DNA from 4 places in the Virgibacillus halodenitrificans genome. Region 2 is predicted to be linked to each of the others. Evidence: riboswitches for the same ligand, from Rfam matches in the RefSeq annotation. Region 2 holds a riboswitch; each other region holds the start of a gene.

Region 1 (4,526 bases), 520 kb from region 2:
CGCGATCCAGATGTTTACGATTATTGGATATAACTGCGCCTGTTAAGGCATACTCGGTATTATTAGCAATCTCAAGCATTTCATCAAAGTCTTTGGCTTTGGCGAATGCGACCACTGGACCAAATATTTCCTCTTGCATAATTCTGGCTGTTGGATCAACATCTTTAAAAATGGTTGGATAAATGTAATATCCTTCGGAGTCATCCGTCTCGCCACCATATGCAAGCTCGCCCTCGCTTTTACCAATATCAATGTAGTTTTTTATCTTATCAAACTGTTTTTGATTGATTACTGCACTCATAAATACGTCTTTTTCAGCAGCATTTCCTACTGTAATCTCTTTTGTTTTTTCGATTGCCATTTCGAGCACTTTATCATAAACAGCCTCATGAATAACAGCTCTTGAACAAGCAGAACATTTTTGGCCTTGAAAGCCGAAAGCAGATTGTACGATAGAATCTGCAGCAAGTTCAAGGTCAGCATTCTCATCGACAATAATTGTGTCCTTACCGCCCATTTCAGCTACAACACGCTTCAGAAAATCTTGGCCTTCTTGAACTTTAGAAGCCCGTTCTATAATTCGTGTCCCTGTTGCCCGGGATCCCGTGAAATTAATGAATCTCGTTTTTGGATGATCCACAAGATAATCCCCAATATCAGAAGGATCACCTGGCACAAAATTTACTGCTCCATCCGGCACGCCGGCTTCAACTAATGCCTCAATTAGCTTATATGCAATCACAGGTGTATTTTCTGAAGGCTTTAATAGCACCGTGTTTCCAGCCACTAATGGGCCAACTGTCGTTCCACATACAATAGCAAAAGCAAAGTTCCATGGCGGAATAGCTACACCTGGACCAAGTGGTTGATAGAAATAGCTGTTATTTTCATTTGGTCTATCTTCCATTGGCTTTCCTTTCGCTAATTCAATCATTTCTCTGGCATAGTATTCAAGAAAGTCGATGCCTTCTGCCACATCTGCATCTGCTTGTCCCCAAGGCTTACCTGCGTCATATACAAGAGTGGCAGCAAATTCAAACTTTCTTTTTCTTACAATGGCTGCGGTGCGGAACATTACCTCGGCTCGAGCCTCTGCACTCCAATTACCCCAATCTTTAAATGCTTCTTCTGCTGCTTCCATTGCTTGCTCGACATGTTTTTTCGTAGCCATAGAAGCTTTTCCAATTACCTGATCCTTCTTAGCAGGATTGACGGAAGTAATTTTATCGTCCGTATACACTTTTTCGCCCTTAATAACAAGAGGTATTTCTTTACCTAATTGTTCTTCAACGCTTTTTAACGCTTGGCGAAAATCCTTTCGATTTGTTTCTTCATTAAAATTAGTAAAAGGTTCATGTTTAAATGGTAAAACCATCTTTTACCTCCTCTAGTTAAATAAAATATGTCATTTGCTGTTCATGCTCAACTTTATTAACAGCAAGCACAACAAATAATCATTATAGTAAACGGTTCCCATCAAAAGTTTATCTAAAACGTTTTCATGTAATTTTAAAATTACATAACTATTCCGATAAGTAAGTTGACTTTAATTTTTTATATGATATGCTACATTTGTATTAACTATTATTTCTGCTAGGGGAGCCTATGATGGCTGAGAATGAAGACCCTTGGAACCTGAACTGGTTAACACCAGCGGAGGGAAGTGGAAAAATGCTTATTCTTGCAATCAATTTATTTTTTGAGTTGAAGATATTGTCTTAAAGCACTCTTGAATTAATTGACGCTTGCTTAAGTTCATCCGTTCCCTCCTCAATCAGCCAGAAATTAAAAAGAGGAGGATTTTTTATGCAATTTACCGACACATTACGGGAAGCAACTGAGAAAAGCTGGGAGCAAAGCTTAAATCATCCATTTGTAAAAGGAATTGTGGATGGTGACTTACCGCTGGAAACTTTTAAATACTACATTCTTCAAGATATCTATTACTTGAAGCATTTTGGAAAAGTGCATGCTATGGCTGCAGCTCAGGCTGAGGATTTTCATGTAACCGCAATGCTTGCTGAAAAAGCTAAAAGTACGGCACAAGCTGAGCTAACTGTTCATAAAGCGCATGCAGAAATCCTTAATATTAATGAAAAAGATACTGAAAATTTTAAACCTGCTCCTACAGCTTATGGATATACTGCACACTTATATCGAGCAGCTCTTTCAGGCAGCCTTGGACAAACCGTTGCCGCACTCTTACCTTGTTATTGGTTATATGCGGATATTGGCAAAACCTATAAAGACGCCAAACCAAAAGAGAAAATATATCAGAATTGGATTAATACGTATGCCGACGATTGGTTTCACACCTCTACTCAAGAGCAAATCGATCTACTAAATTCTATAGCCGAAAAATCCAGCGAGAGTGAAAAAGAGAAGATGAAAGAACAATTTGTTATTGCTAAGGAGTACGAATTGGCTTTCTGGGAAATGGCCTATACAAAGGAACAATGGTTTTCTGACAGACAATGGCATGCAACTGTTTCCCATAATAATTAATAAACGTAGTTAGTTCTCCATATAAAATTATTCAATATAATAAAGCGATCTATCGTTAAGATAGATCGCTTTATTGGGTATATACTTTTCTTGTTTAGTCAGTATTAATTTTTCTTTTTCTTCGTTATTTCTAATTGCTTTGCTTCATCAGATAAGGATTTAAATAAACTGACGATCATTAAGGCCATAATAACCGAAAATGGTAAAGCTGCGATAATCATCATATTTTGAAGTGCTTGTAATCCTCCAGAATATAAAAGAACGAGCGAAGCAGCTGATAGTAATACACCCCACACAATTTTAATCTGATTACTCGGCGAATGAGAACCATTTGTTGTCATCATCCCAAGCACAAATGTACCAGAGTCTGCAGACGTAATGAAGAAAGTAGCTACCAACAGCATTGCAATAATAGAAGCAATTAAGCCTGCTGGGTAATGTTCAAACATACCGAACAAAACCTCTTCTGTTGCAAGTGATGAAATCTTTGCTAAACCTGAATTTTCAACCTTGATGGCAGCACCACCAAATGCAGCAAACCAGAAAAAGCTCACAATTGAAGGAACGAACAATACATTTAATATAAATTCACGTATCGATCTTCCTCTTGAAACTCTGGCAATAAACACTCCAACAAATGGAGACCAAGAGATCCACCATGTCCAGTAAAAAATAGTCCAATCATTAATCCACTGATGAATATCCGTATCAAGTGGAGCAATTCGAAAACTCATTTTCGGTAATGATTGAAGATACGTACCTATTGTATCCGTAAATAAATTTAGAATGAAAATGGTTGGGCCAAATATAAAAATAAGTAGAAGCAAAATCGTAGCAAGCCCCATATTGGCATTACTTAAATATTTTATCCCTTTTCCAAGACCTGACCAAGCAGAGATCATAAACAGAACGGTTACGATAGCTATAATTATAAATTGAACGCCAATATTTACAGGGATGTCATAAAGAAAAGATAACCCCCCATTTATTTGTACCGCTCCAAAGCCTAAAGTTGTTGCAACACCAAGTACAGTAGCGACTACAGCAATAATATCCACCACTCTACCAGTCGTTCCTTTTACTCTATCTCCTAAAACAGGACGTAATGTAGCACTAATTAAACCAGGCTCATCCTTTCTAAAATTGAAATAGGCTAACACTAATGCTACTATCCCATAAATACTCCATGCATGAATACCCCAATGGAAAAACGTAAACCGTAAAGCATCCTTAATAGCCTGATTCGTGCCGGTCTCTCCAGTAGGTGAACTGAGAGCGTAATGGCTAAGTGGTTCCGCACTACCATAGAAAACCAATCCAATACCCATTCCAGCACTAAATAACATAGCTATCCATGTTGGCCGGGAGAATTCAGGTTTTTCATCTGGCTTTCCTAATTTTATCTTACCCACAGGACTAATTAATAGAAATATACATACTAACGTAATGGCCGTAACAATTATCAAATAATACCAGCCAAAAGATGTGGCAATAAAAGATTTGATATTTGTTGTTACTGTTTGAAAGGCTTCTGGCATAATAGCCCCGATAATAACCATTACTGCAATGATGGAGGCAGATATATAAAAGACTGATGTAGCTCTTTTCATTACTATCTCTCCTTTCCGACGAATAAAGTTTTAATTATTTTCCTCCAGTATTCACAAAATATGTATAGATGCTATTTTGTGAATTAAGCAACTGTTTCAGTTTATAGTTAAAAATAAAGGCAGACAAGTAATATGTCTTATCTGCCAAACATTCCTAATATTCTTTTGTATAACCAACCTCTACCCATTTCACCTTATACGACTGATCATTCTGCAGTTGAAATATACGAAATTTATTAAGCTGTTTTCCATATACATGAATGGTCACCGCCATTTTTTCCCCAACAGATTCAAGTATATGACAATCTGCAGGTGGTAATAATTCACCGGTACTTTGCTCGTTTAGACGTACCGTGCCAGCGGGGATCAATTTCACAAATTCGTCTTCTTCCCTCTCCTCCCGCACGAAAT
Region 2 (4,526 bases):
TAAACGATTATTACCTGTTTCCATATTAATTGGTGGATTTTTATTATTGCTTGCAGATGTACTAAGTCGGACTATATTCGCTCCAAACGAAGTTCCGGCAGGTATTATTGTAGCAATTATCGGAGCTCCTTATTTCTTATGGCTAATGAAGAGAAAAGCTTCATAGATTTAAAAGGCAATATTTTCTTGTAAATAAAAAAAGCGCAACATGCGCTTTTTTTATTTACGTTCTTTTATCCAATTAATTAACCCTCCAGATAAGATAATTTCCTTCTGACGGTTGGTAAGCTTATGTTGGACAGTTATTTCTTTATTGCTTTTTTGCAAAGTGGCAGATAATGTACTATCTTCTTGGATTTTTCTTCTTACATCTTTGAAGGTCAGCACCTCACCCTCAGTCAATTTATCATAATCTTCTTCGTTCGTAAATTGAAGTGGTAAGACACCAAAGTTAACTAAGTTTTGCCAATGAATTCTCGCATAATCCTTAACTAGTACGGCACGTAAGCCTAAATACCTTGGTGCCAGAGCAGCATGTTCTCTACTCGAACCTTGCCCATAGTTATTTCCGCCGACAATCATATGTCCACCCAATTCTTTACTTTTAATTCCTCTCTCGACATAAGTGGAGTCTACGTTTTCAAAGGTGAATTTACTAATTTCAGGTAAATTACTGCGATATGGCAAGACTCTTGCACCACCAGCTAATATTTCATCAGTAGATATATTGTCCCCTACTTTAAGAAGAATTGGTAGCTCCAACGTATCTGGTAGTTCGTCCATTTCAGGTATTGATACAATATTAGGTCCTTTTATTAATTCAACCTGTTTGGTCTCTTCTGGAGGTAAGGGATGCTCCAGAAGATCATCATTACGATTTTGATTTTTTAATTCCTTAACTTCTGGGTAAGGGAATTCCAAGGTTCTGGGGTCTGTTATCTCTCCGGTTAAGGCAGATGCTGCTGCTACCTCAGGACTACAAAGAAATACGCTGTCTTCCTTCGTTCCAGACCTGCCAGGGAAGTTTCGTGGTGTTGTCCTTAGACTGTTTTTACCTGAAGCAGGAGCTTGTCCCATCCCGATACAACCATTGCAACCGGCCTGATGCATCCGTGCTCCAGAACCAAGTAGACTTGCAATATGCATTTCCTTTACCAAATTTGTTAGCATTTGCCTGGAAGTAGGGTTAATGTCAAATGAAATTCCCGGTGCAATTGTACGGTCCTTTACTATTTCCGCAGCTACTGCAAAATCTCTAAACCCTGGATTTGCAGAAGAACCAATGTAAGATTGGTAAATAGGAGTTCCAGCCACTTCTTGTACAGGTACGACATTTCCAGGACTGGAAGGCTTAGCAATTAAAGGAACTAAGTCAGATAGATTGATTTCATCTTCCAAATCATATGTCGCATCATTGTCTGCTTTTAATTCTCTCCAATCCTCTTCACGCTGTTGTTTTTTTAAGAAGCCTCTCACTTCTTCATCTGAAGGGAAAACGCTAGTTGTAGCTCCAAGTTCTGCACCCATATTAGCAATAACATGGCGATCCATTGCGGAAAGGTTTTTAACACCTGGTCCATAGTATTCAATTATTTTCCCGACACCGCCTTTAACATCATAGCGGCGTAATAACTCAAGAATAATATCCTTAGCGCTAACCCAATCCGGTAGTTCACCTGATAATTTGACTCCAAAAATTTCTGGCATCGTAATGTATATTGGTTCTCCAGCTATCGCCATTGCAACATCTATTCCTCCAGCACCCATAGCAAGCATTCCCATGCAGCCATTGGCGCAGGTATGACTGTCAGACCCTAATAAAGTTTTACCAGGTTTAGCCAAACGTTGCATGTGAACGGGATGGCTTACACCGTTCCCAGGGCGACTATAGTATAATCCAAATCGCTTTGCTGCGCTTTCCAAAAATAGATGATCATCCGGATTTTTGCTATCTTCCTGGATCAAATTATGATCTACGTATTGGGCAGAAGCTTCAGTCTTTGCGTAGTCTAATCCCATTGCTTCAAGTTCAAGCATTACCATTGTACCCGTAGCATCTTGCGTCAATGTCTGGTCAATTTTTAACCCGATTTCTTCACCTGGTTCCATTGTTCCTGAAATAAGATGTTCCTTTATTAATTTTTGAGCAACATTTAGTCCCAAGTTATATCCTCCTCTAGCATGAGTTCTATTTACCTATTCCTTTGTTAGAAGATTTTCAAACCCAAGTTAAAAGCTATGCAACAATAGCATAGCTTTAATTTTAGAGTTTGAATTGTTTCTAATTTGATCATTAAGTTTGCTATGAGCTTCAATTTCAAAATTTATCTTAACATCCTCACCAACTAGTACTCCACCAGTTTCTAAAACTATTTACATACTTCTCTATTACCACAGTTACTAAATTTTAATCATGTTTCTTAATTAGATTAGTTGTACTAGTTTAAGAATTAAGATATAATTAAATTGATAACAGAATTAAGAACAAAGCCTTCAGGGGGAGCCGTTTGGCTGAGAGTGAACAAATAATTGTTCTTACCCTTTGAACCTGTTAGTTAATACTAGTGTAGGGATGGTGGCTTTTTTGATGGAAAAGTAATGTTTATGACTGGTTTCCCCATCAGGAAGTCTTCCCCTTTGGCATTGCTTTTTTTGTTGTCTAAATATGTAAAGAGGGGAGATCAAGATGTATGCGTTCAAATCGTACTTTATTTTTAATTGAGGTAGCTGTTTTCACAGCGCTAGCATTACTATTGGATATACTGCCGTTATCTTTTAAAATTTGGGCACAAGGAGGTTCCATATCGTTTGCAATGATTCCTGTCTTTATTGTGGCTTTCCGATGGGGAGTAAAAGGAGGGTTGCTTTCAGGTTTCTTATGGGGCGCCTTACAAGTTGCTACAGGTACGGCTTATATTTTACATCCTTTGCAAGGTTTTATTGACTATGCAATTGCTTTTACAGTTCTTGGCTTTGCAGGAATTTTTGCTCCTAAAATTCAGCAAGCAGTAAAACATAATAACACAAGCTCTTACCTTAGTTATATTACACTTGGTGTACTGTTAGGATCTGTTTTACGATTTCTTGCCCACTATACTGCCGGTGTTGTATTTTTTGAATCAGCAATTGAAGGGCAACCAGTATGGCTTTATTCATTAGTTTATAACGGATCTTACATGTTCCCATCCTTCATTATTTGTACAATACTTGTATTTTTCTTGTTTCACACTCAACCAAGGACCTTATTAAAAGCAGCTTAAATACTAGATACGTATTATCCAAAAAAGGTAATCTTTTATGATTACCTTTTTATTGTTCGTCTCAACTTGGCAAGCATAGTAATATATCTATACCATAACTAAATGGGAGGTGTGTACTTGAAAGAATTAATAGGAAAGTGTTTTCAATGTGAAAAAGAAGTATATTGCGAAAATGGTTTTTTTAATGGTGAACAAGTGCAGGGTAAATTATTTTGCCCGGAGTGTGCAGCTGAACTAAATAATTCTAATTAAAGTAAATAAGGCAACCGGGATTCGGTTGCCTTACTTATTAGTCAAGATAGCTTGCTACATTTTCATTGTTTGTCACAATTAGTAATACTTTTCCTTCATCCATATCTTCTTCGTAGTTCTCAGCTTCCGCTTCAGAGAACCCAATTTCTTGTAGCTTCGTTCGTAACTCGTCACCTTTTTTGTTGAATAGGTTCCCAACTGCATCTCCCAGGTCCATTTCTTTTATACCAATTGTGTTAGCGTCTGTGCTACTAGCTAAACGTTTTGTTCGATCATCGTCGTGAGATAGGAGATATACATCCTTTTTATCAATTCCCTTGTCTTGTAGAATAGATACCGCTGTTTTTAACTTCTCATCATTAGTAAATTCCTTTACATATGGTTTCATTATTTAAATTGCCTCCTTCTGATGTTAGAAAATGTATTCCCGCTTCTCGCAAATATAAACCCTTTATGTTATTGTCGCGATCTACTTTCCTTTTGCATAGGCTATATAACCATTACACGAAGGAGAGAGGTTTATGGAACTGACAATGTCCCATTGGTTATATGGTTTATTTACTCTTCTAATAATCGTTACCATGATTTTTAGAAAGGGAGTGGTTTTACCGACACTTTTAGGAACATTTATTGTTGCGTGGGTAGCTAAAGGGAGTATCATATCTGGATTTATTGCAATATTTCAAGCCAATCTTGTAGCTGCTCAAGAACTGTTTAGTATATTCTTGATAATCACCTTTATGCTTGCTTTGTTAAATTCATTAAGAGATTTAGGGGCAGACCAACGAATGATTCAACCAATACAGAAGATGATGATTAATGGCCATGTATCCTACTTTGTTTTAGTGGGTGTAACCTATGTCATATCATTATTTTTCTGGCCTACCCCTGCTGTTCCACTCATCTGCGCATTGCTCGTACCCGCTGCAGTAAGAGCGGGGTTACCGGTAATGGCCGCCGCGATGGCAATAGCTATTGCAGGGCAAGGCATGGCTCTGTCTTCGGACTATATTG
Region 3 (4,526 bases), 1.9 Mb from region 2:
CATGAAACAAAAAGGGTCATCTATGATTCTATAACAGATAAAGAAGCATTAGATGCCTTTCAATTTTTATCAAAGACAGAGGGAATAATCCCTGCATTGGAGAGCGCGCATGCGATAGCATATGCGATGAAAATTGCTCCAAAAATGAGCGCAGATGAGAGTATTGTCGTTTGCCTATCAGGGCGTGGGGATAAAGACGTGGAACAAGTAAAATCGGCATTGGAGGGTAAATAATATGGGAAAAGATTTAATTCAGCAATCATTTTTGAAAAAACAAGAAGCAGGAGAAAAGCTATTTATCCCCTATATTATGGCGGGAGATGGCGGGTTAGACATTTTAGAAGAACGTATCGATTATTTACATCAATGTGGAGCTGCTGCAATTGAACTTGGCATTCCATTTTCTGATCCTGTTGCTGATGGCCCTACTATTCAGGATGCTGGCTTGCGAGCATTAAATAACGGTACTTCCCTAGGCTCTGTGTTGAATGTATTGAAAGAAAGCAGTGAAAGGCGGTCTGTTCCAATTATATTAATGACCTATTTAAACCCTATTTTTGTTTATGGGATAGAAAAATTTGCTTCCGATTGCAAACAAGCAGGAGTGGATGGCGTGATCATACCTGATTTACCATTAGAAGAGGAAGCAATAATAGATAAACTACTATACAAAAACTCCATAGCATTTATTCGTCTTGCAGCAATGACCAGTACGAAAGAACGTGTATTAGAATTAGCAAAACGGTCAGAAGGTTTCCTTTATGCAGTATCTGTAACCGGAACTACTGGGGCCCGAGCTACACATGAACAGGAAGTAAAAGATTATTTACGTATGCTGAAGCAAAAAAGTGCTGTACCCGTACTGGCTGGATTCGGAGTATCTAATGAGGTGCAAGCAAGGGAATTAAGCTCTTACTGTGACGGAGTAATTGTTGGTAGTAAGATTGTTGATCTGTTTCATAAAGGGCAACTAGAGGAGATAAAAGGTTTAATTCAAAACAGTGTGAAATATGAAGTAAACAGTTAACCCCTCCCCTTTTGTATAAAAAATAGTGACGTTGTATAAAAACGGTGGTATACTTAATCTGCGATGAGCTGATTTGCATAAGACGAGGAACAAAGAAATACATGTGAATGTGAACACATGGTTCTCTCGCCGCAAATTTCGAAAAGGCACCTGTGCATTCTATGCATAGGTGCCTTATTATTTACCTCGACGTTTACGCGCTTCCTCATACTCCTCCTGCGTTATTTCGCCCTTAGCTAACTTTTCCTTTATTATTTCTAATGAATCAGGTCTTCTTTGTTTATCACCTTTAAATCTCTTTACAATATAAAGGATAATTAGAAGAAGTAAAATTCCCAGTATGAGCCGGATGTATGGCTCTGTAAAAAGGCTCCCTAACATCATAATCACCTCTTTTGATATATTTCCCCCTCCCCCCGTTTTTAAGCTTATAGAAGTGTGTAGGAAATAATTACTATTTTAAATTAAACTAACCAAAAACCTTTACTTTAAAGTTAAGAATGTTAAGATATATCTAGAAAAACTACATAGATAAAACACAACTACTACATGGCGTAAGACACTAGGGGTGCTGCATAAGCGGCTGAGAGAAACAGATTTGTTTTAACCCTTTGAACTCGAACTAGATAATCCTAGCGTGGGGAATGAGGTCACCTTTGTAAATTGGATGGAACGCTAATTTATAACCGACTGCATTTTCTCTTAAATGCAGTCTTTTTATTTTGAAAAATTACCACACAAGCAGGATTAATACCAGAAATTATTTAGAACTCAAAATTCCCTTTTAAAAGGAGGTACCAGAATGAGCGAAGAATGGAACCTGTTAGATTCAGGTTGTAATGATGCTGCTATTAATATGGCCTTGGATGAAGCCCTTCTAAACTGGCATAGTAAAGGTGAAATCCCCCCCACCATACGCTTTTATGGCTGGTCAACACCAAGTCTTTCATTAGGTCATTTCCAAAAAGTAGAGAGATCCATTCATTTACAAGCTATAAAAAAGCACCAATGTCAATTAGTGCGGAGATTAACTGGTGGAAGCGCAGTCTTGCATGATAATGAGCTAACCTACAGTGTAGTAGTTACGGAAAACCATCCTGCCATACCCAAATCAGTTCGTGACGCTTACTATGTATTATCAAAAGGTGTTCTTGCAGGTTATCAAGAATTGGGAATACAAGCGGATTATGCCGTACCGGACAAAACGGCCACTAAGGATAGAACAGCTGTCTGCTTTGAAAAAACGGCGTACTATGAACTAGTCGTGAATGGAAAGAAAATATCCGGCAATGCTCAAACAAGAAAACAAGGTGTCCTCTTACAGCATGGCTCCATTCCTTTGGAAATCAACGACCATATGCTTTTTGACTTGTTTGTATTTCCAAATGAGGAGATACGTGAACGTAAAAGAAAGCAATTTTCTAAAAAGGCGAGCACGATAAATGAATTAACGAAGAAGCAATATACATATAATGAAGTAAAAACAGCGTTTATTGCTGGTTTTAAAAAAGGATTGAATATTAATTTAAACCCTGTTGTCCTTTCCTCCCAGGAATGGGATGAAGTCTACGAATTGGCAGAAAGGAAATATCAAGACATAAATAAAAAAGTGGTTAGGAGCTGAAGAAATGGCAAAACAACAGGAATACATACGCAAACCCGAATGGTTAAAAACGAAAATTAATACAAATAAAAGCTACACTGGGCTAAAAAAGCTCATGAGGGACAAAAAATTAAATACTGTCTGTGAAGAAGCCAGATGCCCAAATATTCACGAATGCTGGAGTGAAAGAAAAACTGCAACATTTATGATCCTGGGTGATACTTGTACACGTGGTTGCCGATTCTGTGCAGTTAAAACGGGTCTTCCTAATGAATTAGACTGGGGAGAGCCTGAAAGAGTGGCAGAATCTGTTGAAATTATGGGGTTAAAACACGTGGTAGTAACAGCAGTTGCCCGAGATGATTTAAACGACGGTGGGGCTGCTGTTTTTGCTGAAACAGTACGAGCCATTCGTAAATTGAACCCTGGATGTACGGTGGAAATCTTACCATCTGATATGAAAGGTGACTATGAAAGCTTATCAACATTAATGAACAGCAAACCAGATATCTTCAATCATAATATTGAAACAGTACGCAGATTAACAAAACGTGTTCGTGCAAGAGCCATGTACGATCGTTCTCTACAGCTCCTCCAGAGAGTAAAGTTAATTGCCCCTACAACACCTACAAAGTCCAGCATTATGGTAGGGCTTGGTGAAACAAAGGAAGAAATTATACAAGCAATGGATGATTTACTGGCACATGGCGTTGATATTATGACAATTGGGCAATACCTGCAACCAACGAAGAAGCATTTACTTGTGGAAAGATATTATCATCCAGATGAATTTCAGGAATTAAAGGAAATTGCTCTTGAGAAAGGATTCAGACATTGTGAATCAGGGCCTATGGTCCGCTCATCCTATCATGCTGATGAACAAGTAAGCCAAGCCTCTGCACAACGGAGAATTAACTATATGCAAGGATATGAAAAGCAAGAAGATAAAGAAGTGGATTTTAAGTTATAATAGGTTAAACCTTTAAAAAATAGTTACAAAAAATAAACTGGGAGGTTTCATTGCCTCCCAGTTAAACATTTATGAGTTGTGGATCTTACTTTAATTCTATAATCTTTATTAATCTGTGTTAAGACCTATGCCGCTGTTGTATCCCTACCAGCGAACAGTAGAGCAACCGCTACCGCCACAGCTACTGCAGTAACATCATTTTTAATATACACTTTTGGTTTATATTTATTGTTACCTATATTATTATTATCAAATGACGTATGGTCTGAGTCTATTTGATTTTGATCATTATCCTGAGCTTGTGCTTGATTTTGGTTTTGGCGCTGTCTTTGTAGTTGCTTTTCAAGCTGCACCATAATATCTTCTAACTTCACTTCTAAATCTCTGAAGTCATTTTTACTCATGTTTCTCCCTCCTATTAACTTTATTTTCACAAGAAAGTTCTATTCTTCCATTACGGTTGGAGTTTCTTCTTTAAACATAGTAACCAGTTCACGAATAGTATCCATGTCTAAAGCTCCTCCAGTGCCACTGTGCCCGCCACCAACAAGTACTGCTACTGCTACCGCTACTGCTACCACATTGATGTCATTTTTAATATAAATTTTTGGTTCGAATTTATTGTTACCAATGTTGTTATCATCAAAACTATTTCTATCAAAATCCAACTGACTTTGATCGTTATCCTGTGCTTGAGCTTGTGCCTGATCCTGACGTTGTCTTTGAAGCTGCTTCTGTAGCTGAACTAAAATTTCCTCCAAACTTACTTCAGTATCTCTTTTACTACGAGAAGACCCACAACCATGATGCTTACTTCCATGTCCGCCGCACGTATCATAAAAACTTTTTCTCATTATATTTCCTCCTTCTTATTTTTGTAATGAAAGCTTCTACAATTTGCCTATTAGACAATCTGTAGTAAACTT
Region 4 (4,526 bases), 1.9 Mb from region 2:
GTTGCGGTTATTCAAACAAAGTAACTTTTGATGTGATTATAATCGGCCAATTTGGACAAATATATACTCAAGCAAACTAGTTCCTAAATATCTCCGTGGATTCTCCTGCTCTGCTGGCGATTTATTTCTTCTACGGAGAATTCCCCTGCTCTGCTGCTGATTAATTCCTGCCCCGGCAGATTCCCCTGCTTTCCTGCTGATTAATGCCTTTTCCCTTCAGGGGTCTTACGTACTTTCCCTATAGCATGGTGTTTTAGTTTTCAAAAATGCGGTTATAGTCTGTATATAATTATAAAAGGATGTGACAGCATGAAGGCAGTTACTTTTCAAGGTAAAAAATCCATGATAGCAAAGGATGTGAAAGCTCCAGACGTTCAAGAACCAACGGATATGATTGTACGAATTACTGCAAGTGGTATTTGTGGTTCAGATCTTCACCTATATCATGGTGGAATTGTCCCGGAAAATGATTATGTAGTTGGACATGAGCCAATGGGTATTGTAGAGGAAGTAGGCTCCCAAGTTAGTAACCTCAAAAAAGGAGACCGAGTAGTCATCCCTTTTAATATAGGTTGCGGCGAATGCTTTTTCTGTAAAAACCAAATGGAAAGCCAATGTGATAACTCTAACCCTCATGGTGAAGTTGGCGGCCTTTTCGGTTTTGCCGAACCAAATGGGAATTTCCCAGGAGGACAAGCAGAATATCTAAGAGTACCCTATGCTGATTTCACCTCATTTAAGGTACCTGATTCCAGTGAGCTAGACGATGAGCAGGTAATGTTTTTATCTGACGTCCTACCAACCGCTTATTGGAGTGTAGAGCATAGTGGCTTGAAAAAAGGAGATACAGCAGTTATCCTCGGCGCAGGACCAATTGGTTTAATGGCGCAGAAATTTGCTTGGCTAAAAGGGGCAAAAAGAGTAATTGCTGTCGATCAAGTAGATTACCGACTTAAGCATGCAGAAAAAACAAATAGTGTCGAAACATACAATTTTAAAAATCATAAAGAAATCGGCAAGCTCCTCCATGAAGAAACGAAAGGTGGAGCTGAAGTCGTTATCGATTGTGTTGGCATGGATGGTACAGTCCCACCAGAAACGGAATTTGGATCGGAAATGGACAATCAGTTTGGTACCATCAGTCCAATTATCACTGCTTCCCAGGCTGTACGTAAGTTTGGTACAGTTCAATTGACTGGTGTATATGCTACGGACGGAAATAATTTTCCATTGGGTGACTTCTTCACACGCAATGTCTCCTTGAAAATGGGACAAGCACCTGTCATTCATCTTATGCCAAAACTATATGAAATGATTGAAAATAACAAGTTCGATCCAACAGACATCATCACACACAAAATGAAACTGGATGATGCTGAAAAAGCATATGATATTTTTGATAGAAAAGAAGATAATAGTATTAAAGTTATTTTCAAACCATAGAATATCACGGATGGAATGACAAAATATAAATATCCTGTTATACTATGAATTGTCAAACAATTTAATAAAACTTGTACTACTAGGGGTGCCCGACTGGGCTGAGAGGAAAGTTCCGACCCTTATGGACCTGATCTGGTTAATACCAGCGGAGGGAAGTAGTGGATAATTTATCTATAGTCCAATCTTCCGAAGCCAGGTCCATCTTATGGGTCTGGCTTTTTTATATCCTTTTTACCATTAAAGAAGGGAGGTTGTATAAATGAATAAAACTCGTACATTAACTACCATGGCCGTATTTGTAGCCATTGGTACAATAGGTTCTCAACTACTCTGGTTTCCTGCCGGTGTGGCAAAGGCCTATCCTGTACAGCACGCGGTTAATGTGATGGCAGCCGTATTACTTGGCCCCGGTCCAGCTGTTGGTATTGCATTTATGATTGGGCTTCTACGAAATATGCTTGGACTTGGTACATTGCTCGCTTTTCCTGGGGGAATGATCGGCGCCTTTTTAGCCGGATATCTTTATCGTAAATTTGGAAAAAAAGCATGGGCCGCAGTGGGAGAAGCAATTGGTACTGGGATTATCGGCTCTTTATTTGCCGTTCCTTTCTCAAAAGTATTGCTAGGAACTTCGGTCGGAGCATTCTTTTTTATGCCACCATTTCTTGTAAGTAGTGTCACGGGTGCCCTTATAGGATGGTTTATCGTCATCCGTGTGAAGCAAAGACATGTGCTTCAGGTATAAGCATACATATTTTGCTGCGATCTAACTCTTATTAAATTTTCCTTTTAAAAATGTATGGGGCCAACTTGAAGACTATCATTTTTAATAATTACAGTTACACGTACAGAATGCCCTTTATTAAATCATCTGTGCTTCCATTATGCGTAATTATTTACAAAACGATTATAAGAACCAGTCCTTAAAAATTTAGAAAAGATGGTGATATTTTATGAGTAAAGTAGCATGTGCACTTACAATCGCAGGCACAGATCCTTCAGGTGGAGCTGGCATCCAAGCTGATCTGAAAACATTTCAGGAACTGCAAATATATGGCATGTCAGTACTTACTTCAATCGTAGCCCAGAATACGACAGGCGTACAGGACATTCATCATTTACCTCTCAGCATGATTGAACAGCAATTGGATTCTGTGTTATCGGATATGCCCGTTCATGCTTTTAAAACGGGAATGATTGCAAATATAGACATGATGCAAGTCATAGAAAAGAAGGTCTCACACTTGAACGTACCCTATGTAATGGACCCGGTGATGGTAGCAACTAGTGGAGATGCACTTATAAATCAAGAAGCACGTATATTTCTTAAAGAACATTTATTACCACTAACTGCAGTCGTTACACCTAACATACCAGAGACTGAGTTTATTACCGGAAAAAAAATAACCTCTACTGAGGACATGAAACAAGCTGGGGAATATATTGTGAAGGAGCTTGGTGCTGGCGCAGCCTTGATAAAAGGTGGCCACATGAAAGGGGAAGCAATTGATTTTCTCTATGACGGCAACAAATTCCACACGTTTACGGCAGAACGTATTAATACAAAAAATACACATGGTACCGGTTGTACGTATTCTGCGGCGATTACGGCATATTTAAGCGAAGGAGATTCTTTAATAGAAGCAGTAAGAAAATCAAAAGAGTTTGTTACTGCAGCAATTAAACACTCTTTATCCCTAGGTTCTGGTAGTGGACCTACAAAGCATTGGGCTATACGAGAAGAAGCCCACATAAAGCATAGTTAGCAGACTTAGCGCTAAAGTGAGGGCATAATTTATAACTTTAGGAAGCTTTTATATCCAACTTTTTATAATTACTTTAAACATGAGAAAGGAAGATAGAATGAAACTCTCTATTATTAATGAGGTTCGGGAAAAGAAACCACTAATTCATCATTTAACAAATAACGTGGTTATTAACTTTACAGCAAATGGTTTGCTCTCATTTGGTGGTTCACCAATTATGGCTAAGGCACCAGAAGATGCTGGTACAATTGCTTCAGTTGCAGATGGAGTGCTTCTCAATATAGGCACAATAAAACAAGAAGAGGTCACTGCAATGATCGAAGCAGGAAGAGCTGCAAACAAAAAAGGATCACCTGTGGTTCTTGACCCAGTAGGTGTTGGAGCGAGTTCTTTTAGATCTTCCATTGTAAAACAAATACTAAAAGTAGTTCATGTAACAGCAATTAAGGGAAATGCCGGAGAGCTTGCCTATCTCGTAAATATCCCTTGGGATAGAAAGGGAGTGGAATCTATAGGTAGTGGTAACGCTGAAGAGGTTGCATTAAAGGTTGCGAACACCTTCAATACGACTGCTATCATCACAGGTGAAACAGATATCGTCTGTAATGGTGAGGAGTTACTATATAACAAAACAGGACATTCTATTCTAACAAAAGTCACCGGGGCTGGATGCCTTCTCGGTTCTATAGTAACAACTTGTCTTACTACAGAAGAGCGACCAGAAGTACAAGCTTTAACTGCCGTATCATTCTATGGTCTTGCTGCTGAATATGCTTACTCAAAAAAAGAAGTAAAGGGCCCGGGCACTTTTTTACCACATTTCATTGATGCGCTCGGCTATGATATAGAAGAATTAAGGAGGGAAAGGTAATGACTTCTATCCATAAAATTCTGCGTAAATACTTTATAATGGGAAGTCAAAATTGCTCCATGCCTCCTGGTGAAATTTTGAAAGAAGCTATTGCTGGAGGAATCACGGCATTTCAATTTCGAGAAAAAGGTCTCGGTTCCTTATCTGGTGAAGCTAAGCTTGAACTTGGAAAAGAACTTAGAAATATATGTAAAGAAAATCAAATTCCTTTTTTCGTTAATGATGATATAGAGTTGGCAGAATCGCTTCAAGCAGACGGCATTCATGTTGGGCAGGATGATTTAGATGTCGAGGAAATTCGTTTGCGTTATCCTGATTTCATTCTTGGTTTATCTGTATCTAATTCTGCAGAGGTAAACGCAAGCCCGCTTCATCTTGTAGACTATATTGGAGCTGGACCCATTTTTGCTACTACAACAAAAGATGATGCAAAAAAAGCGGTTGGA

What was found. A riboswitch is a leader RNA that binds a small molecule or an ion and turns the genes downstream of it on or off. The one in region 2 is predicted to bind thiamine pyrophosphate.
Region 1: another riboswitch for thiamine pyrophosphate. It lies ahead of tenA (thiaminase II); the one in region 2 lies ahead of thiT (energy-coupled thiamine transporter ThiT).
Region 3: another riboswitch for thiamine pyrophosphate. It lies ahead of BME96_RS01745 (lipoate--protein ligase family protein); the one in region 2 lies ahead of thiT (energy-coupled thiamine transporter ThiT).
Region 4: another riboswitch for thiamine pyrophosphate. It lies ahead of thiW (energy coupling factor transporter S component ThiW); the one in region 2 lies ahead of thiT (energy-coupled thiamine transporter ThiT).

What each region holds. Positions count from the first base shown of each region.
Region 1 is NZ_CP017962.1:2,796,329-2,800,854, forward strand. It holds gene pruA (L-glutamate gamma-semialdehyde dehydrogenase) at 1-1,375, opposite strand, end outside; TPP riboswitch at 1,586-1,679, shown strand; gene tenA (thiaminase II) at 1,807-2,505, shown strand; gene BME96_RS14400 (glycine betaine uptake BCCT transporter) at 2,610-4,115, opposite strand; gene BME96_RS14405 (cysteine dioxygenase family protein) at 4,270-4,526, opposite strand, start outside.
Region 2 is NZ_CP017962.1:2,273,332-2,277,857, reverse strand. It holds gene BME96_RS11890 (iron ABC transporter permease) at 1-166, shown strand, start outside; gene BME96_RS11885 (aconitate hydratase) at 220-2,163, opposite strand; TPP riboswitch at 2,487-2,590, shown strand; gene thiT (energy-coupled thiamine transporter ThiT) at 2,691-3,260, shown strand; gene BME96_RS20055 (hypothetical protein) at 3,378-3,512, shown strand; gene BME96_RS11875 (YflT domain-containing protein) at 3,550-3,900, opposite strand; gene BME96_RS11870 (hypothetical protein) at 4,034-4,526, shown strand, end outside.
Region 3 is NZ_CP017962.1:319,207-323,732, reverse strand. It holds gene trpB (tryptophan synthase subunit beta) at 1-234, shown strand, start outside; gene trpA (tryptophan synthase subunit alpha) at 236-1,027, shown strand; gene BME96_RS01750 (SHOCT domain-containing protein) at 1,205-1,411, opposite strand; TPP riboswitch at 1,582-1,689, shown strand; gene BME96_RS01745 (lipoate--protein ligase family protein) at 1,830-2,651, shown strand; gene lipA (lipoyl synthase) at 2,656-3,600, shown strand; gene BME96_RS01735 (hypothetical protein) at 3,726-4,004, opposite strand; gene BME96_RS01730 (hypothetical protein) at 4,044-4,454, opposite strand.
Region 4 is NZ_CP017962.1:297,716-302,241, reverse strand. It holds gene BME96_RS01620 (zinc-dependent alcohol dehydrogenase) at 310-1,443, shown strand; TPP riboswitch at 1,515-1,614, shown strand; gene thiW (energy coupling factor transporter S component ThiW) at 1,703-2,188, shown strand; gene thiD (bifunctional hydroxymethylpyrimidine kinase/phosphomethylpyrimidine kinase) at 2,397-3,209, shown strand; gene thiM (hydroxyethylthiazole kinase) at 3,307-4,080, shown strand; gene thiE (thiamine phosphate synthase) at 4,080-4,526, shown strand, end outside.